Regions from separate parts of the Paenibacillus sp. B-A-8 genome, predicted to be linked through region 2. Evidence: a T-box and tRNA genes for the amino acid it is inferred to sense, from the RefSeq annotation. Region 2 holds a T-box; the other holds one or more tRNA genes.

What was found. A T-box is a leader RNA that pairs with one kind of tRNA and senses whether it is charged. The one in region 2 lies ahead of ACN6MV_RS27660 (glutamine--tRNA ligase/YqeY domain fusion protein), so its partner is inferred to be a tRNA-Gln.
Region 1: it has a tRNA-Gln gene. The T-box ahead of ACN6MV_RS27660 (glutamine--tRNA ligase/YqeY domain fusion protein) is inferred to sense a tRNA for this amino acid. The anticodon was not compared.

Annotation. Positions count from the first base shown of each region.
Region 1 covers NZ_CP183882.1:6,234,844-6,242,250, forward strand. The annotation lists gene ACN6MV_RS28135 (ImmA/IrrE family metallo-endopeptidase) at 1-277, shown strand, start outside; tRNA gene ACN6MV_RS28140 (tRNA-Pro) at 379-452, opposite strand; tRNA gene ACN6MV_RS28145 (tRNA-Gly) at 467-540, opposite strand; tRNA gene ACN6MV_RS28150 (tRNA-Pro) at 553-626, opposite strand; tRNA gene ACN6MV_RS28155 (tRNA-Arg) at 657-733, opposite strand; tRNA gene ACN6MV_RS28160 (tRNA-Gly) at 742-816, opposite strand; tRNA gene ACN6MV_RS28165 (tRNA-Leu) at 823-906, opposite strand; tRNA gene ACN6MV_RS28170 (tRNA-Lys) at 922-994, opposite strand; tRNA gene ACN6MV_RS28175 (tRNA-Gln) at 1,000-1,074, opposite strand; tRNA gene ACN6MV_RS28180 (tRNA-Val) at 1,118-1,193, opposite strand; tRNA gene ACN6MV_RS28185 (tRNA-Glu) at 1,234-1,308, opposite strand; tRNA gene ACN6MV_RS28190 (tRNA-Thr) at 1,320-1,395, opposite strand; tRNA gene ACN6MV_RS28195 (tRNA-Asn) at 1,397-1,472, opposite strand; rRNA gene rrf (5S ribosomal RNA) at 1,479-1,595, opposite strand; rRNA gene ACN6MV_RS28205 (23S ribosomal RNA) at 1,668-4,596, opposite strand; tRNA gene ACN6MV_RS28210 (tRNA-Ala) at 4,737-4,812, opposite strand; tRNA gene ACN6MV_RS28215 (tRNA-Ile) at 4,833-4,909, opposite strand; rRNA gene rrf (5S ribosomal RNA) at 4,953-5,069, opposite strand; rRNA gene ACN6MV_RS28225 (16S ribosomal RNA) at 5,194-6,751, opposite strand; gene ACN6MV_RS28230 (hypothetical protein) at 7,110-7,340, opposite strand.
Region 2 covers NZ_CP183882.1:6,129,089-6,136,495, reverse strand. The annotation lists partial or broken gene ACN6MV_RS27675 (oxalate decarboxylase family bicupin) at 1-904, opposite strand, end outside; gene ACN6MV_RS27670 (copper amine oxidase N-terminal domain-containing protein) at 1,075-1,929, shown strand; gene ACN6MV_RS27665 (tetratricopeptide repeat protein) at 1,985-3,541, shown strand; T-box leader at 3,613-3,873, shown strand; gene ACN6MV_RS27660 (glutamine--tRNA ligase/YqeY domain fusion protein) at 3,955-5,634, shown strand; gene ACN6MV_RS27655 (DUF2933 domain-containing protein) at 5,710-5,910, shown strand; gene ACN6MV_RS27650 (Nramp family divalent metal transporter) at 6,127-7,407, shown strand, end outside.

The DNA.
Region 1 (7,407 bases), 110 kb from region 2:
AAGAAGATTTATTGTCATTCATAATGAGTTGCCAGTTGAGTGGCAGCGCTTCGTTTGTGCGCATGAATTAGGACATGATCGACTTCATAAGGGGATTAACCGCTTTTTTCTAGAGGAAAGCTCCTACTTCTCTCCTGGGAAGCTTGAACGTCAAGCTAATGTCTTTGCTGTAAAGCTACTATCCACAGGTAGCAATCCTGAGCAAGAAGAATCATGGAAAAGTTATTATTTACGAATTGGTATTCCACCAGAAGTTCAATTTCTTTTGGAAGAATGATAGAACATATGTTATATCAATACATGCGTATTATTAAATCAATACATAACAAAAAAAGCTCTTACCGAAGTAAGGGCTTCTAAGAGCGATTAAGCTGAGTATCGGGATGACACGATTTGAACATGCGACCCCCTGGTCCCAAACCAGGTGCTCTACCAAGCTGAGCTACATCCCGTTACTATAAAATTATGGAGCGGGTGATGGGAATCGAACCCACGCTATCAGCTTGGAAGGCTGAAGTTCTACCATTGAACTACACCCGCAAAGGTGAAAAATCGGGATGACACGATTTGAACATGCGACCCCCTGGTCCCAAACCAGGTGCTCTACCAAGCTGAGCTACATCCCGTTATAATGCTATGATTGCTTAATAAAAAAATGGCGCGCCCTGAGAGATTCGAACTCCCGGCCTTTTGATTCGTAGTCAAACGCTCTATCCAGCTGAGCTAAGGGCGCAAAAATTATGGAGCGGAAGACGGGAATCGAACCCGCGACCCTCGCCTTGGCAAGGCGATGCTCTACCGCTGAGCCACTTCCGCAAAATATGGTGCGCGTGAAGGGACTTGAACCCCCACGTCGTGAAACGCCAGATCCTAAGTCTGGTGCGTCTGCCATTCCGCCACACGCGCATGTAATAATAAAAGTGAGCCATGAAGGACTCGAACCTTCGACACCCTGATTAAAAGTCAGGTGCTCTACCAACTGAGCTAATGGCTCGCACTTGGCTGGGGATATAGGATTCGAACCTATGAGTGACGGAGTCAAAGTCCGTTGCCTTACCGCTTGGCTAATCCCCATTGATGCTACCTCTATGTTGCCCATAATCTCTCAGGAAGATTATGGTGGAGGCTGAGGGGATCGAACCCCCGACCCTCTGCTTGTAAGGCAGATGCTCTCCCAGCTGAGCTAAGCCTCCATATCTATGGGACCCTCTAAGGGTAAGTACAAGTAAAAGTTGGTGACCCGTATGGGATTCGAACCCATGTTACCTCCGTGAAAGGGAGGTGTCTTAACCCCTTGACCAACGGGCCTTGCAAATCTGTGGAGCTCTCAACCGGATTCGAACCGGTGACCTCTTCCTTACCATGGAAGCACTCTACCTGCTGAGCTATGAGAGCATGGCTCCCCGAACAGGACTCGAACCTGTGACAACTCGATTAACAGTCGAGTGCTCTACCAACTGAGCTATCAGGGAATATCCGCTTGGCAACGTCCTACTCTCCCAGGACCCTTCGGTCCAAGTACCATCGGCGCTGGAGGGCTTAACGGTCGTGTTCGGGATGGGTACGCGTGGAACCCCTCCGCTATCGCCACCAAACGGGCATTACAGCGTAATGCTCAGGCTTAATCGCCTGAAAACTGAATCCGAATTGAATTTGCGTTCTAAGTATAGGATAAGCCCTCGACCGATTAGTATTGGTCAGCTCCATGCATTACTGCACTTCCACCTCCAACCTATCTACCTCGTCGTCTTCAAGGGGTCTTACTAATTGGGAAATCTCATCTTGAGGGGGGCTTCACGCTTAGATGCTTTCAGCGCTTATCCCGTCCGTACGTAGCTACCCAGCCATGCTTCTGGCGAAACAACTGGTGCACCAGCGGTACGTCCATCCCGGTCCTCTCGTACTAAGGACAGCTCCTCTCAAATTTCCTGCGCCCACGACAGATAGGGACCGAACTGTCTCACGACGTTCTGAACCCAGCTCGCGTACCGCTTTAATGGGCGAACAGCCCAACCCTTGGGACCTACTTCAGCCCCAGGATGCGATGAGCCGACATCGAGGTGCCAAACCTCCCCGTCGATGTGGACTCTTGGGGGAGATAAGCCTGTTATCCCCAGGGTAGCTTTTATCCGTTGAGCGATGGCCCTTCCATGCGGTACCACCGGATCACTAAGTCCGACTTTCGTCCCTGCTCGACTTGTAGGTCTCGCAGTCAAGCTCCCTTATGCCTTTGCACTCTTCGAATGATTTCCAACCATTCTGAGGGAACCTTGGAACGCCTCCGTTACTCTTTAGGAGGCGACCGCCCCAGTCAAACTGCCCGCCTGACACGGTCCCCGTACCCGATTAGGGCACTAGGTTAGAACCTAGATACGATCAGGGTGGTATCCCAACGGCGCCTCCACCGAAGCTTGCGCTCCGATTTCTACGGCTCCCACCTATCCTGTACAGATCGTACCCAAATTCAATATCAAGCTGCAGTAAAGCTCCATGGGGTCTTTCCGTCTTGTCGCGGGTAACCTGCATCTTCACAGGTATTAAAATTTCACCGGATCTCTCGTTGAGACAGCGCCCAAGTCGTTACGCCATTCGTGCGGGTCAGAATTTACCTGACAAGGAATTTCGCTACCTTAGGACCGTTATAGTTACGGCCGCCGTTTACTGGGGCTTCGGTTCATAGCTTCGGGTTACCCCTAACCACTCCCCTTAACCTTCCAGCACCGGGCAGGCGTCAGCCCGTATACTTCGCCTTGCGGCTTCGCACAGACCTGTGTTTTTGCTAAACAGTCGCTTGGGCCTTTTCACTGCGGCCCCCTCGTGCTATTCACACTACCGGGGCACCCCTTCTCCCGAAGTTACGGGGTCATTTTGCCGAGTTCCTTAACGAGAGTTCTTCCGCGCGCCTTAGAATTCTCTTCTCGCCTACCTGTGTCGGTTTGCGGTACGGGCACCTTCTCCTGGCTAGAGGCTTTTCTTGGCAGTGTGAGATCATGACCTTCGCTACTACAATTTTCGCTCCCCATCACAGCCCAGCCTTAACGATGTGCGGATTTGCCTACACATCAGCCTCACTGCTTAGACGGACATATCCATCAGTCCGCGTCACTACCCTCCTGCGTCACCCCATCGCTCATAGCGGATTACGGTGGTACAGTAATTTCAAACTGTTGTCCTTCGACTACGCCTTTCGGCCTCGCCTTAGGTCCCGACTTACCCTGAGCGGACGAGCCTTCCTCAGGAAACCTTGGGCTTTCGGCGGATCAGATTCTCACTGATCTTTTCGTTACTCATACCGGCATTCTCACTTGTATGCTGTCCAGCGCTCCTTACGGTACACCTTCAACCCACATACAACGCTCCCCTACCCCAGATACATACATATCTAGCCATAGCTTCGGTGGTGTGTTTAGCCCCGTTACATTTTCGGCGCAGAGTCACTCGACCAGTGAGCTATTACGCACTCTTTCAATGGTGGCTGCTTCTAAGCCAACATCCTGGTTGTCTGTGCAACTCCACATCCTTTCCCACTTAACACACACTTGGGGACCTTAGCTGATGGTCTGGGCTGTTTCCCTTTTGACAATGGATCTTAGCACTCACTGTCTGACTCCCGGCAATAAGTATATGGCATTCGGAGTTTGACTGAGCTTGGTAATCCTTGCGGACCCCGCACCCAATCAGTGCTCTACCTCCACTACTCTTATACCGAGGCTAGCCCTAAAGCTATTTCGGGGAGAACCAGCTATCTCCGAGTTCGATTGGAATTTCTCCGCTACCCCCACCTCATCCCCGCACTTTTCAACGTGCGTGGGTTCGGGCCTCCAGTGCGTGTTACCGCACCTTCACCCTGGACAGGGGTAGATCACACGGTTTCGGGTCTACGTCCACATACTAAATCGCCCTATTCAGACTCGCTTTCGCTGCGGCTCCGTCTTCTCGACTTAACCTTGCATGTTAAACGTAACTCGCCGGTTCATTCTACAAAAGGCACGCCATCACCCATTAATAGGGCTCTGACTTTTTGTAAGCACACGGTTTCAGGTTCTATTTCACTCCCCTTCCGGGGTGCTTTTCACCTTTCCCTCACGGTACTGTTTCACTATCGGTCGCCAGGTAGTATTTAGCCTTAGCAGATGGTCCTGCTGGATTCATACGGGGTTTCACGTGCCCCGCACTACTCGGGATCCGTCTCGGAGAGAACACAGTTTAGGTTACAGGGCTTTTACCTCTATCGCGGGCCTTTCCAGACCTCTTCACCTACCATATTCCTTTGTAACTCCATGTGAGACGTCCCACAACCCCTAAGAGCAAGCTCTTAGGTTTAGGCTGTTCCGCGTTCGCTCGCCGCTACTGACGGAATCACTATTGTTTTCTCTTCCTCAGGGTACTTAGATGTTTCAGTTCCCCTGGTCTGCCTCTACATACCCTATGTATTCAGGTATGAGTAACTGCGAATTACCACAGCTGGGTTTCCCCATTCGGACACCCCCGGATCAAAGCTTGCTTACAGCTCCCCGAGGCAGTTTCGTTGTTCGCCACGTCCTTCGTCGGCTCCTGGCGCCTAGGCATCCTCCGTGTGCTCTTATTAGCTTAACCTTGATTTTTCCTAAGAAAAATCTCACTAATAACATTTACTTGTTTGCACAAGTTGCTAAAAGATGTTCTAAAACGCAAATTCGTTTCGGTATCCAGTTTTCAAGGATCAATGTTAAAGAAAGTATTGAATTTAAAAATTATGGTGGAGCCAAGCGGGATCGAACCGCTGACCTCCTGCTTGCAAGGCAGGCGCTCTCCCAGCTGAGCTATGGCCCCATAAAGGGATATAAGTTATATGGTGGGCCTTGGTGGACTCGAACCACCGACCTCACCCTTATCAGAGGTGCGCTCTAACCAACTGAGCTAAAAGCCCATATAACATATATAATATTGTGAATCAACCAAAGTGGTTGTTCGCTTGGCGGCGTCCTACTCTCCCAGGACCCTTCGGTCCAAGTACCATCGGCGCTGGAGGGCTTAACGGTCGTGTTCGGGATGGGTACGTGTGGAACCCCTCCGCTATCGCCACCAAACGCATATGAAAGAGACTTGCTCTTTCAAAACTGAACACGAGTGAGTGTTTGAACCCGAGGGTTCTATTATGGAAGTTTAACTTCCGATTTGAATGTCTTCATTGCAGAAGACGATTCTCCATAGAAAGGAGGTGATCCAGCCGCACCTTCCGATACGGCTACCTTGTTACGACTTCACCCCAATCATCTACCCCACCTTCGGCGGCTGGCTCCCTTGCGGGTTACCCCACCGACTTCGGGTGTTGTAAACTCTCGTGGTGTGACGGGCGGTGTGTACAAGACCCGGGAACGTATTCACCGCGGCATGCTGATCCGCGATTACTAGCAATTCCGACTTCATGCAGGCGAGTTGCAGCCTGCAATCCGAACTGAGACCGGCTTTGATGGGATTGGCTCCACCTCACGGCTTCGCTTCCCGTTGTACCGGCCATTGTAGTACGTGTGTAGCCCAGGTCATAAGGGGCATGATGATTTGACGTCATCCCCACCTTCCTCCGGTTTGTCACCGGCAGTCACTCTAGAGTGCCCAACATTACTTGCTGGCAACTAAAGTTAAGGGTTGCGCTCGTTGCGGGACTTAACCCAACATCTCACGACACGAGCTGACGACAACCATGCACCACCTGTCTCCTCTGTCCCGAAGGCCGCTGCTATCTCTAGCAGATTCAGAGGGATGTCAAGACCTGGTAAGGTTCTTCGCGTTGCTTCGAATTAAACCACATACTCCACTGCTTGTGCGGGTCCCCGTCAATTCCTTTGAGTTTCAGTCTTGCGACCGTACTCCCCAGGCGGAGTGCTTACTGTGTTAACTTCGGCACCAAGGGTATCGAAACCCCTAACACCTAGCACTCATCGTTTACGGCGTGGACTACCAGGGTATCTAATCCTGTTTGCTCCCCACGCTTTCGCGCCTCAGCGTCAGTTACAGCCCAGAAAGTCGCCTTCGCCACTGGTGTTCCTCCACATATCTACGCATTTCACCGCTACACGTGGAATTCCACTTTCCTCTTCTGTACTCAAGTCACCCAGTTTCCAGTGCGACCTCAGGTTGAGCCCAAGGTTTAAACACCAGACTTAAATGACCGCCTGCGCGCGCTTTACGCCCAATAATTCCGGACAACGCTTGCCCCCTACGTATTACCGCGGCTGCTGGCACGTAGTTAGCCGGGGCTTTCTTCTCAGGTACCGTCACTCCGGTAGCAGTTACTCTACCGGACGTTCTTCCCTGGCAACAGAGCTTTACGATCCGAAAACCTTCATCACTCACGCGGCGTTGCTCCGTCAGACTTTCGTCCATTGCGGAAGATTCCCTACTGCTGCCTCCCGTAGGAGTCTGGGCCGTGTCTCAGTCCCAGTGTGGCCGTTCACCCTCTCAGGTCGGCTACGCATCGTCGCCTTGGTGGGCCGTTACCCCACCAACTAGCTAATGCGCCGCAGGCCCATCCCTCAGTGACAGATTGCTCCGTCTTTCATTCTTTCTTCAGGAGAAAAAAGAAATTATCCGGTATTAGCTACCGTTTCCGGTAGTTATCCCAGTCTAAGGGGCAGGTTGCCTACGTGTTACTCACCCGTCCGCCGCTAAGTCATTTTGAAAGCAAGCTTTCAAAATGACTCCGCTCGACTTGCATGTATTAGGCACGCCGCCAGCGTTCGTCCTGAGCCAGGATCAAACTCTCCAATTAGTATTGAAAAGAGCGATATGCTCATTTTGAAACATCTGACGAGAAAATTAATTCTCTAATTTTGGATTTCACTTTCGTGATTTCCCACTCACTCGTTGTTCAGTTTTCAAAGATCAATGTCTCTCATTTCGTCGTCGTTGTTTGTCAGCGGCGACCTTTATAATATATCACAGTGTTCCGTTGTTTGGCAAGTCTTTTTTTTGAAAAAGTTTTTTTCATTTTTTCTTGCCTTCCGCTTCCCTTTTACACAAGCAAAAGGAGCGCGAGATATAATTTATCATGAGCACTCCTTTTTAGTCAAGCTATTTTATTAAAAAATCTTAAATCCATATAAAACTCTTGCATTTACCACCTATCCTCAGTGTTTATACTGAGATGAACGTCCGCCCCACGCATACTTGGAAAGCTCTTTCTGAGGAGCAAAACGAGCATACATCCGAAATACAGTCTTATATCTATTGGCGATGGCATGCCTGATATTTTGGTCCAAGCGCTGATCACTTAAATCTAACAGCATCTCATCGAGTTCTTTCCGCAAAACATAATCCAGTTCCTTGCATTCTTTTTCGTTAAACAACATTCCCAACATATGCTTGGCCTCCTTCATGAAGTTGCAAGTAACACATTCACTAAAACCATAAACCCCTTGTACATAA
Region 2 (7,407 bases):
ATACAGTCATTCTTCCTTTTCCGGTAAGATAATATTGTCATTCATCGTTATTTGGATGCCAGTGCAGCTCTCTCATCCCTCCGGGTTCAATTTCTACCAATGCGGCAGCTACGGTTTTGGAGATGGGAAAGTTACTGGAATCGACAATTCTGACGCTCCCGCCGGGAGTCTTCAGCGGAGGTTGAGCCAATAAGGAATGTTTAAAGGTTTGTGGGATCTCTCCGTATGGAGATTCTACCTTTTGGCTTTGCAATGAACCCGGAACCTGATCCTGATAAATATAGACCTGTTCGGTGGGAATAGAGTCAAATGCAGCGGCAGGCACCCCAAAGTTAGCCGAAAGCACTTCTTTCGGAGTATGGGCAAACCAATCGGAAATGGACAAGGTGTTTAGATCAGAGAAACTTCCATCGTCGAATACAAGCAGAAACTCACAGCCTTCTTCAAGACCCTGTAATGAGTGGGGAATACCCGGAGGGAAATACCAAAGATCGCCTGGTCCCACATCGGCGATGAAGTTTCGACCATTCTGATCCACGGCAGTAATTCGAGCTCGACCTAGCAGCATATAGGACCATTCTGCTTGTTGGTGCCAATGGAGTTCGCGTACTCCTCCGGGGGTAAGGCTCATGTTTACGCCGGCTAGTGTAGTGGCGATGGGGAGGTCCCTGACCGTCACCTCTCTCGACCAGCCGCCATGGTTAAGCTGCATATGCGCATCGGAGAAAGAGAATTTTAAATTGGGGACAAGACCGGCATCGGTCACGGGAGGGACAAACATATCCGGATTCTCCAAATCCCGCATAATATCACGCGGTCCTTTATCTAATCCCCCTGCGCCATCGCTTCGAATGGGCTGGGGGATATTTGTCTTTCTTGGTGAATCCTGTCCAGCATCGGTCATCCATCGCACTCCTTTCTTGATTCTAAATAACTCAATGGAAATATATGCAGAATCCTGTCTTTTATGATGAATAACAAAAGTGGAACAAGTTGACATGCGCCAAGGGATCATTGATTATTACTTATATAGATTGAGGATCTAAACGGAGCAGAGAGGGAGAGGGGTTTAAGATGAATCATGTTAAGGAGTCCTTACAACGACTAGGAAAAATAAGAGCTTATATCATCGGTCTGTTAGTGATCATGTTCGCCGCAGGTTCAGCGGTTACACCTACATCGGTGTCGGCGGCTGTCCAGTTAGGGACTCAGGTAATGCCACTGTCATACGGGGGGTATTACGTCCTTTTTCCGGGTAAACTCGCTCCTTATTTTAAATCAGGTAAATTAATGGTGCCGATTCGGGCTTTTTCGAGTGCGATTGGTGCAGATTTGCTCTATGACGCACTAACGAATAGTGTTACGGTTTCACTACTTGACCGGTCGGTTGGGAAGATTAAAGCAGGACAGCTAGAGGCAGAATTTAATGGGGAGACAGAAGATTCATTAGGGATTGCCCCGGAGATCAAGGATGGAATCCTATTTGTTCCAGCATCTCCTATCCTAGAGGGTTTAAAGACATTTCGCTGGGAAACCCAATTCAATAACGTGAATAAACTAACCCTTGGCATTGGTGCGAGAAAAGGGGAGGAATGGGCGAAGCCTGAGGCAGATCGAGCGCTTGCTCCTTACCCAGTGGAAACAACAGCACATCCATATCCTTTATATCCCTGTACGCTGACACAGACTCCATCCGGGAAAGAATACAAAATAACCTTAGGTGTGCAAAATACCTCTGGCTTCGTCATCCCTAAAGGGAACGCGGAACTGGAGCTGGTGAGTGTGGACAGCAAAGGGAATTCTTACTACCAAACGTTAAAAGGACCTGATTCGTTAACCTCTAAAGCGGGATTATTGTCATTTTCTGTTTCCATTCCGGCAGAGGCTGAATACGTTCTTTTCAGGTCACGCACATTGAGAGCGGAATAAGTAACAGTAACATAGGTGTTCTAACAAGATATACAGAGAGCAGGTTAAGAAATAGATGACAGGTAACGAAGGGCAGCACTATCGCTTCAGTGAAGCACCCATTTGGGAATTACAGCGGGCTTATTATGAAGAAAAGGGTTTAAAGGCTTGGAATAATGATCAGGTTCCGCAGTATATTACGAGTAATCCTATGATTGCGACTGCATATGCGGAAATGATCTTCGGATTCCTGCAAGATCGGGCTGGACAAGGACATCTCTCTGAAACAGTCACTATACTGGAATTGGGAGCGGGAGCAGGGCGGTTAGCGTTCCATATCCTTAAGAAGCTATGCGAAATCATAGATTATGCGGGGACTCCACTTCCTCCTTTTCGTTATGTGATGAGTGATTTACCCGTAAAAAATATAACCAGCTGGCAGCAGCACCCAAGCTTACTTCCATTCGTAGAGCAGGGTATACTGGATTTTGCACGTTTTGATGCTGTACAGGATACTGAACTGCATTTAGTGCACGCTAAGCTCAGCATCAAACCTGGTGATTTACAGCAGCCGCTGCTGCTTGTGGCGAATTATTTTTTTGACAGTATCCCGCAGGAATTAATTTATGTGGATGAAGGTAAAATATTTGAATGTGAGATGTCGATTCAGTATTCTGAGGATGCAGATTCGGATAACCCCTCAGAGGTACTCGGTACAATTATCCCGCAATATCATTATCGTCGTGCGGCTGATTACGAAGCGGAAACTTATCCCTATCACGATGTTATAAAGCTCTATCAGCAGAAGCTGGAGGATTCGCATATTCTGTTTCCAGTGGTGGGGCTTACTTGTTTGGAGAGGCTAGCTAAGTTATCTACAGGAGGGTTTGTACTCCTTACAGCGGATAAGGGCGATCACCGAATAGAGAATTGGGAATTTGCGGAGCCGCCTATGCTAATTCATCATGGTAGCTTCTCCTTAACAGCGAACTATCATGCGATTCAGCATACGTTGGAGCAACAAGGAGCGCATTCCTTATTTACCTCTCATCATTATAAAAACTTGAACATCGGATGTATTCTTATGCTGGAATCGCCGATGAGCTATGCGAACACTCGGTTAGGTTACAAACGGTTTATAGAGCGTTTTGGCCCGGATGATTTCTTCAGTATGAAGGAATGGATGGATCAGCAAGTAGATACGATGGGGCTTCAGCAGATTTTGGCTTTTTGGCGCTTAGGTGGGTATGATGCAGAATGGTTTATCCATAGTGCTGAACAGATCTCGGAGCTGCTGCCGGATGCCAGTGATGAAGAAATGCTGGATCTTCAGCGAGGGATTCAGCTCATGTGGACAGGTTATTATCCGATGGAACAGAGCTATGACCTCTCACTGGACGCTGGTTTATTGCTGTATGAAATGGATAAGTTCGAGGAGGCGTTAGTCTACTTAGAGCGGTCTATGCATGCCAATGCGGAAGAACCATTAGCATCGGTGCTCTATAGCATGGCGATTTGTAACTATGAGCTTGGAGCTGAAGGGGCTGCACTGGAATACGCGCGTAGAGCTTTGACCGTAGAGCCGGATAATGAAGTGGTGCTGGAACTGATAACAGCTCTGAGCGAGGAATAGATCGTAAGCGGACAGAAGAGAAAGCACACCATTTACACAGGACCATCTATTTGGTATCCTATACAAAATAATTAAACGCGATGACGAGAAGAGTAAATAAAATCATTCCTTCACAGAGAGCCCTGGATGATGAGAACGGGGTAAGGAGGATTTTATCGAAACAAGCCTCTGAGCGGCATGTCGGAACCGGGTGACGGGGATGGTATGACGGGAGCTCCTGTTATAGAGCTAGAGTATAAGCACTGCGAAAGATGCATTGCCGTACTTGATGAGATTAATATGGCGACATATTAATGAACCTGGGGTGGTACCGCGAGAATTTCGTCCCCAAGACCATAAGTCTTGGAGGTGAGGTTCTTTTTATTTTGCAGATAAACAAGGCGGATATCGCTAATATACAGGAGGTAACAACAATGAATAAGCCATCAGAAGTAGTGGCAGAAAGTTACATTGACAGATTTATTCAAGAAGAGCTTGAGGCTGAAACTTACAGCACAGACATTTGCACCAGATTTCCACCGGAACCTAACGGATATTTGCATATTGGCAGTGCGTATGCCATTGACACGAATTATACAACTGCAAAAAAGTATGGCGGAAAGTTCCACTTGCGTTTCGATGACACGAATCCTTTAAAAGAGGATCTGGAATATGTAAATGCCATCATCGAAGATATTGAATGGATGGGCTACTCACCGGACCATATTTTCTATGGATCAGACTATTCAGAAAAAATTTACAATAGCGCAGTAAAGCTAATCCGAAAAGGAAAAGCCTATGTCTGCGATTTATCACCTGAAGAGGTGACAGCATATAGAGGGACGCTTACAGAGCCGGGAAGGAACAGTCCCTATCGGGAGCGTTCTGTGGAAGAAAATATGAAGTTATTCGCAGAGATGAGGGATGGCGTTTATCCTACGGGTGCCAGAGTATTACGCGCCAAAATAGATATGCGCTCACCGAATATCAACTTGCGTGATCCGGTGATTTATAGAATTATCCATGCGGAACATTATAGAACAGGCAACGATTGGTGCGTCTATCCGATGTACGATTTTGCACATCCTATACAAGATGCGATCGAAGGGATTACGCATTCCCTATGCTCCATTGAGTTTAAGGATCATCGGCCCCTGTATGAGTGGGTACTAAATGAGCTGGATACCCCCGAAGCTCCAAAGCAAAGGGAGTTTGGACGCGTAAACATCACTGGTGTCGTTACTAGCAAACGGTACATTAGACAATTGGTTGCAGGACATTATGTGGATGGTTGGGATGATCCAAGGCTTCCCACGCTTCGCGGACTTCGGAGAAGAGGTTTTACGCCGGAGAGTATTCGGAATTTTGTGAAAGAAATCGGATTTGTCCGACATAGCACCATTGTAGATATAGCCATGTTAGAGCATTCGCTTAGACAAGATTTGAAGGCGAAGGCACCTAGCGTAATGGCTGTTCTAAAGCCGCTAAAGGTGGTTATTACTAACTATCCCGAGAATCAAAGCGAATGGCTTACGATTGAGAATAACAGTGAAGATAAGACGCTTGGGGATAGAGAGGTTCCTTTTTCACGTACGCTTTATATTGAACAAGAGGATTTCATGGAGGAGCCGCCTAAAGGTTATCACAGGCTGACTATAGGGAATGAGGTAAGGTTAAAAGGTGCCTACTTCATTAAGTGCAATGAGGTGATCAAGGACGAAGCAACCGGAGAAGTGATGGAGCTTCGCTGTACCTATGATCCGAGAACGAAGAGTGGAAGTGGATTTAATGAACGTAAGGTCAAAGCGACCATCCACTGGGTATCGGCAGAACACGCAATCAAGGCGGAAGTTCATCTATATGAGCGGCTGCTAAAAGAGAATGACGGTCCTAAAGAAGACGATGAGCGCTGGGACGCGTATCTTAATCCAGATTCTTTAATGATTCTGAAGGATTGTTTGCTGGAGCCTTCCATGAATAGTGCACTTCCAGAAGATAAATATCAATTCATCCGCCATGGATTCTTTTGTGTGGATAAGAAGCATACGACAGCAGATAAGCTGGTACTGAACCGGATTGTACCGCTGAAGGATACATGGAAGAAGAATTCGTAATTCACAGCACATCCTTTCTCCACAAGTATTCTTTATGATATAGAGGTCATAAAGAATTTCTAGGAGGTAAAAGCTATGAATTGGTCTTGGTTAATTACATTGATCTGCCCTTTAATGATGATATTTATGATGTTTGGACTGGGCGGGAAGCATGGACACGGGCATGGGTCGAGAAAGCAAGCGTCACCTGATTATCAGGAGCTTCAGAAAGAATTGAATGAGCTGAAAACGCAGAATGAACAAATGAGAAGAGATATTCAAAGTCTCACACCATAAGCAATGCGGAGTAATTGGCTTAAGCCGGGCAAAGATCGGGTAATTCCTGATGTTGTCCGGTTTTTTTTGTCGATCAGAAGTGTACAAGCGTATGAAAATTCCTAATGAAACATATTTACATTTTTCAGAAATGAGCATATACTTTAAATATAAGTTGCACAGAGGAAACTTTCGTGTATATAGACAACTTTTTTTTGGGCAAGAGGAGGAGCTGACATGCTAGAACAAACTTTAGTGGAAACACCACATATAGAACAACCACATATAAAACAACATAAAAACTCGATTTCAGCGCAAGCCGTTCTTAACGGGGAGACCAAAGGAATTAGAAGATTACTGCCTTTCTTAGGTCCAGCGTTTATCGCTGCGGTTGCTTATCTGGATCCAGGTAATTTTGCCACCAACATTACGGCGGGTTCAAAATATGGCTATCTCTTATTATGGGTCATTGTAGCCTCGAACTTAATGGCTGTTCTTATTCAGGCGTTGTCCGCTAAGCTTGGTATTGCTACAGGGAAGAACCTTCCGGAGATCGCTCATGATCGTTTCCCGAAGAGTGTATCGATCTTCTTATGGATTCAAAGTGAACTGGTAATAATAGCTACGGATCTGGCGGAGTTTATCGGGGCAGCATTAGGACTTTATTTATTGTTTGATATCCCTATGCTGCCTGCAGCAATGATCACTGCCGTGGGTTCTTTTGCTATCTTAGAGCTTCAGCGTAGGGGATACCGCTCACTTGAAGCCGGAATTGCTGCAATGATTCTTATTGTCGTTTTAGCCTTCGCCTTTCAAGTTATTGTAGCTAAACCGGATATGGGTGCGGTTGCTGTAGGCATGTTTACACCTAAGTTTGAAGGGGTCGACAGCATCCTTTTGGCTGCAGGAATTCTAGGCGCAACCGTGATGCCACACGCCATTTATCTACATTCATCACTTACTCAGAACCGCATCGTAGGGGTGAATGAAGCGGAGAAAAAACAAATTTTTAAATTGGAATTCATAGATATTATTATTGCGATGATTATTGCAGGTGCGGTTAATCTGGCGATGGTCATTGTCTCCGCGGCATTGTTTTTCAAAAATGGTCTTGTAGTTGAGGACCTGGATGTCGCGTTTCAGCAATTTAGTCACTTGGCTGGACCTGTAACGGCGATTTCGTTTGGCTTAGGACTACTTATCGCGGGACTATCGAGCTCTTCTGTAGGCACTATGGCTGGTGATGTGGTGATGCAAGGCTTTATCAACAAAAGAATTAATCTGTACTTACGCCGTGCGATTACGATTATTCCGCCATTGGCGATCATCGGTTTTGGTGTAAATCCAACGAAGGCACTCGTTATCAGTCAGGTGGTCTTATCCTTTGGGATTGCATTTGCCCTGGTACCACTGGTTATGTTTACTAGCAATCGTCAGATTATGGGCGGGTTAGTGAATCGTAAGATGACAGCTGCTCTCGGCTGGCTTATCTCCGGACTGGTTGTATCGTTAAATTTA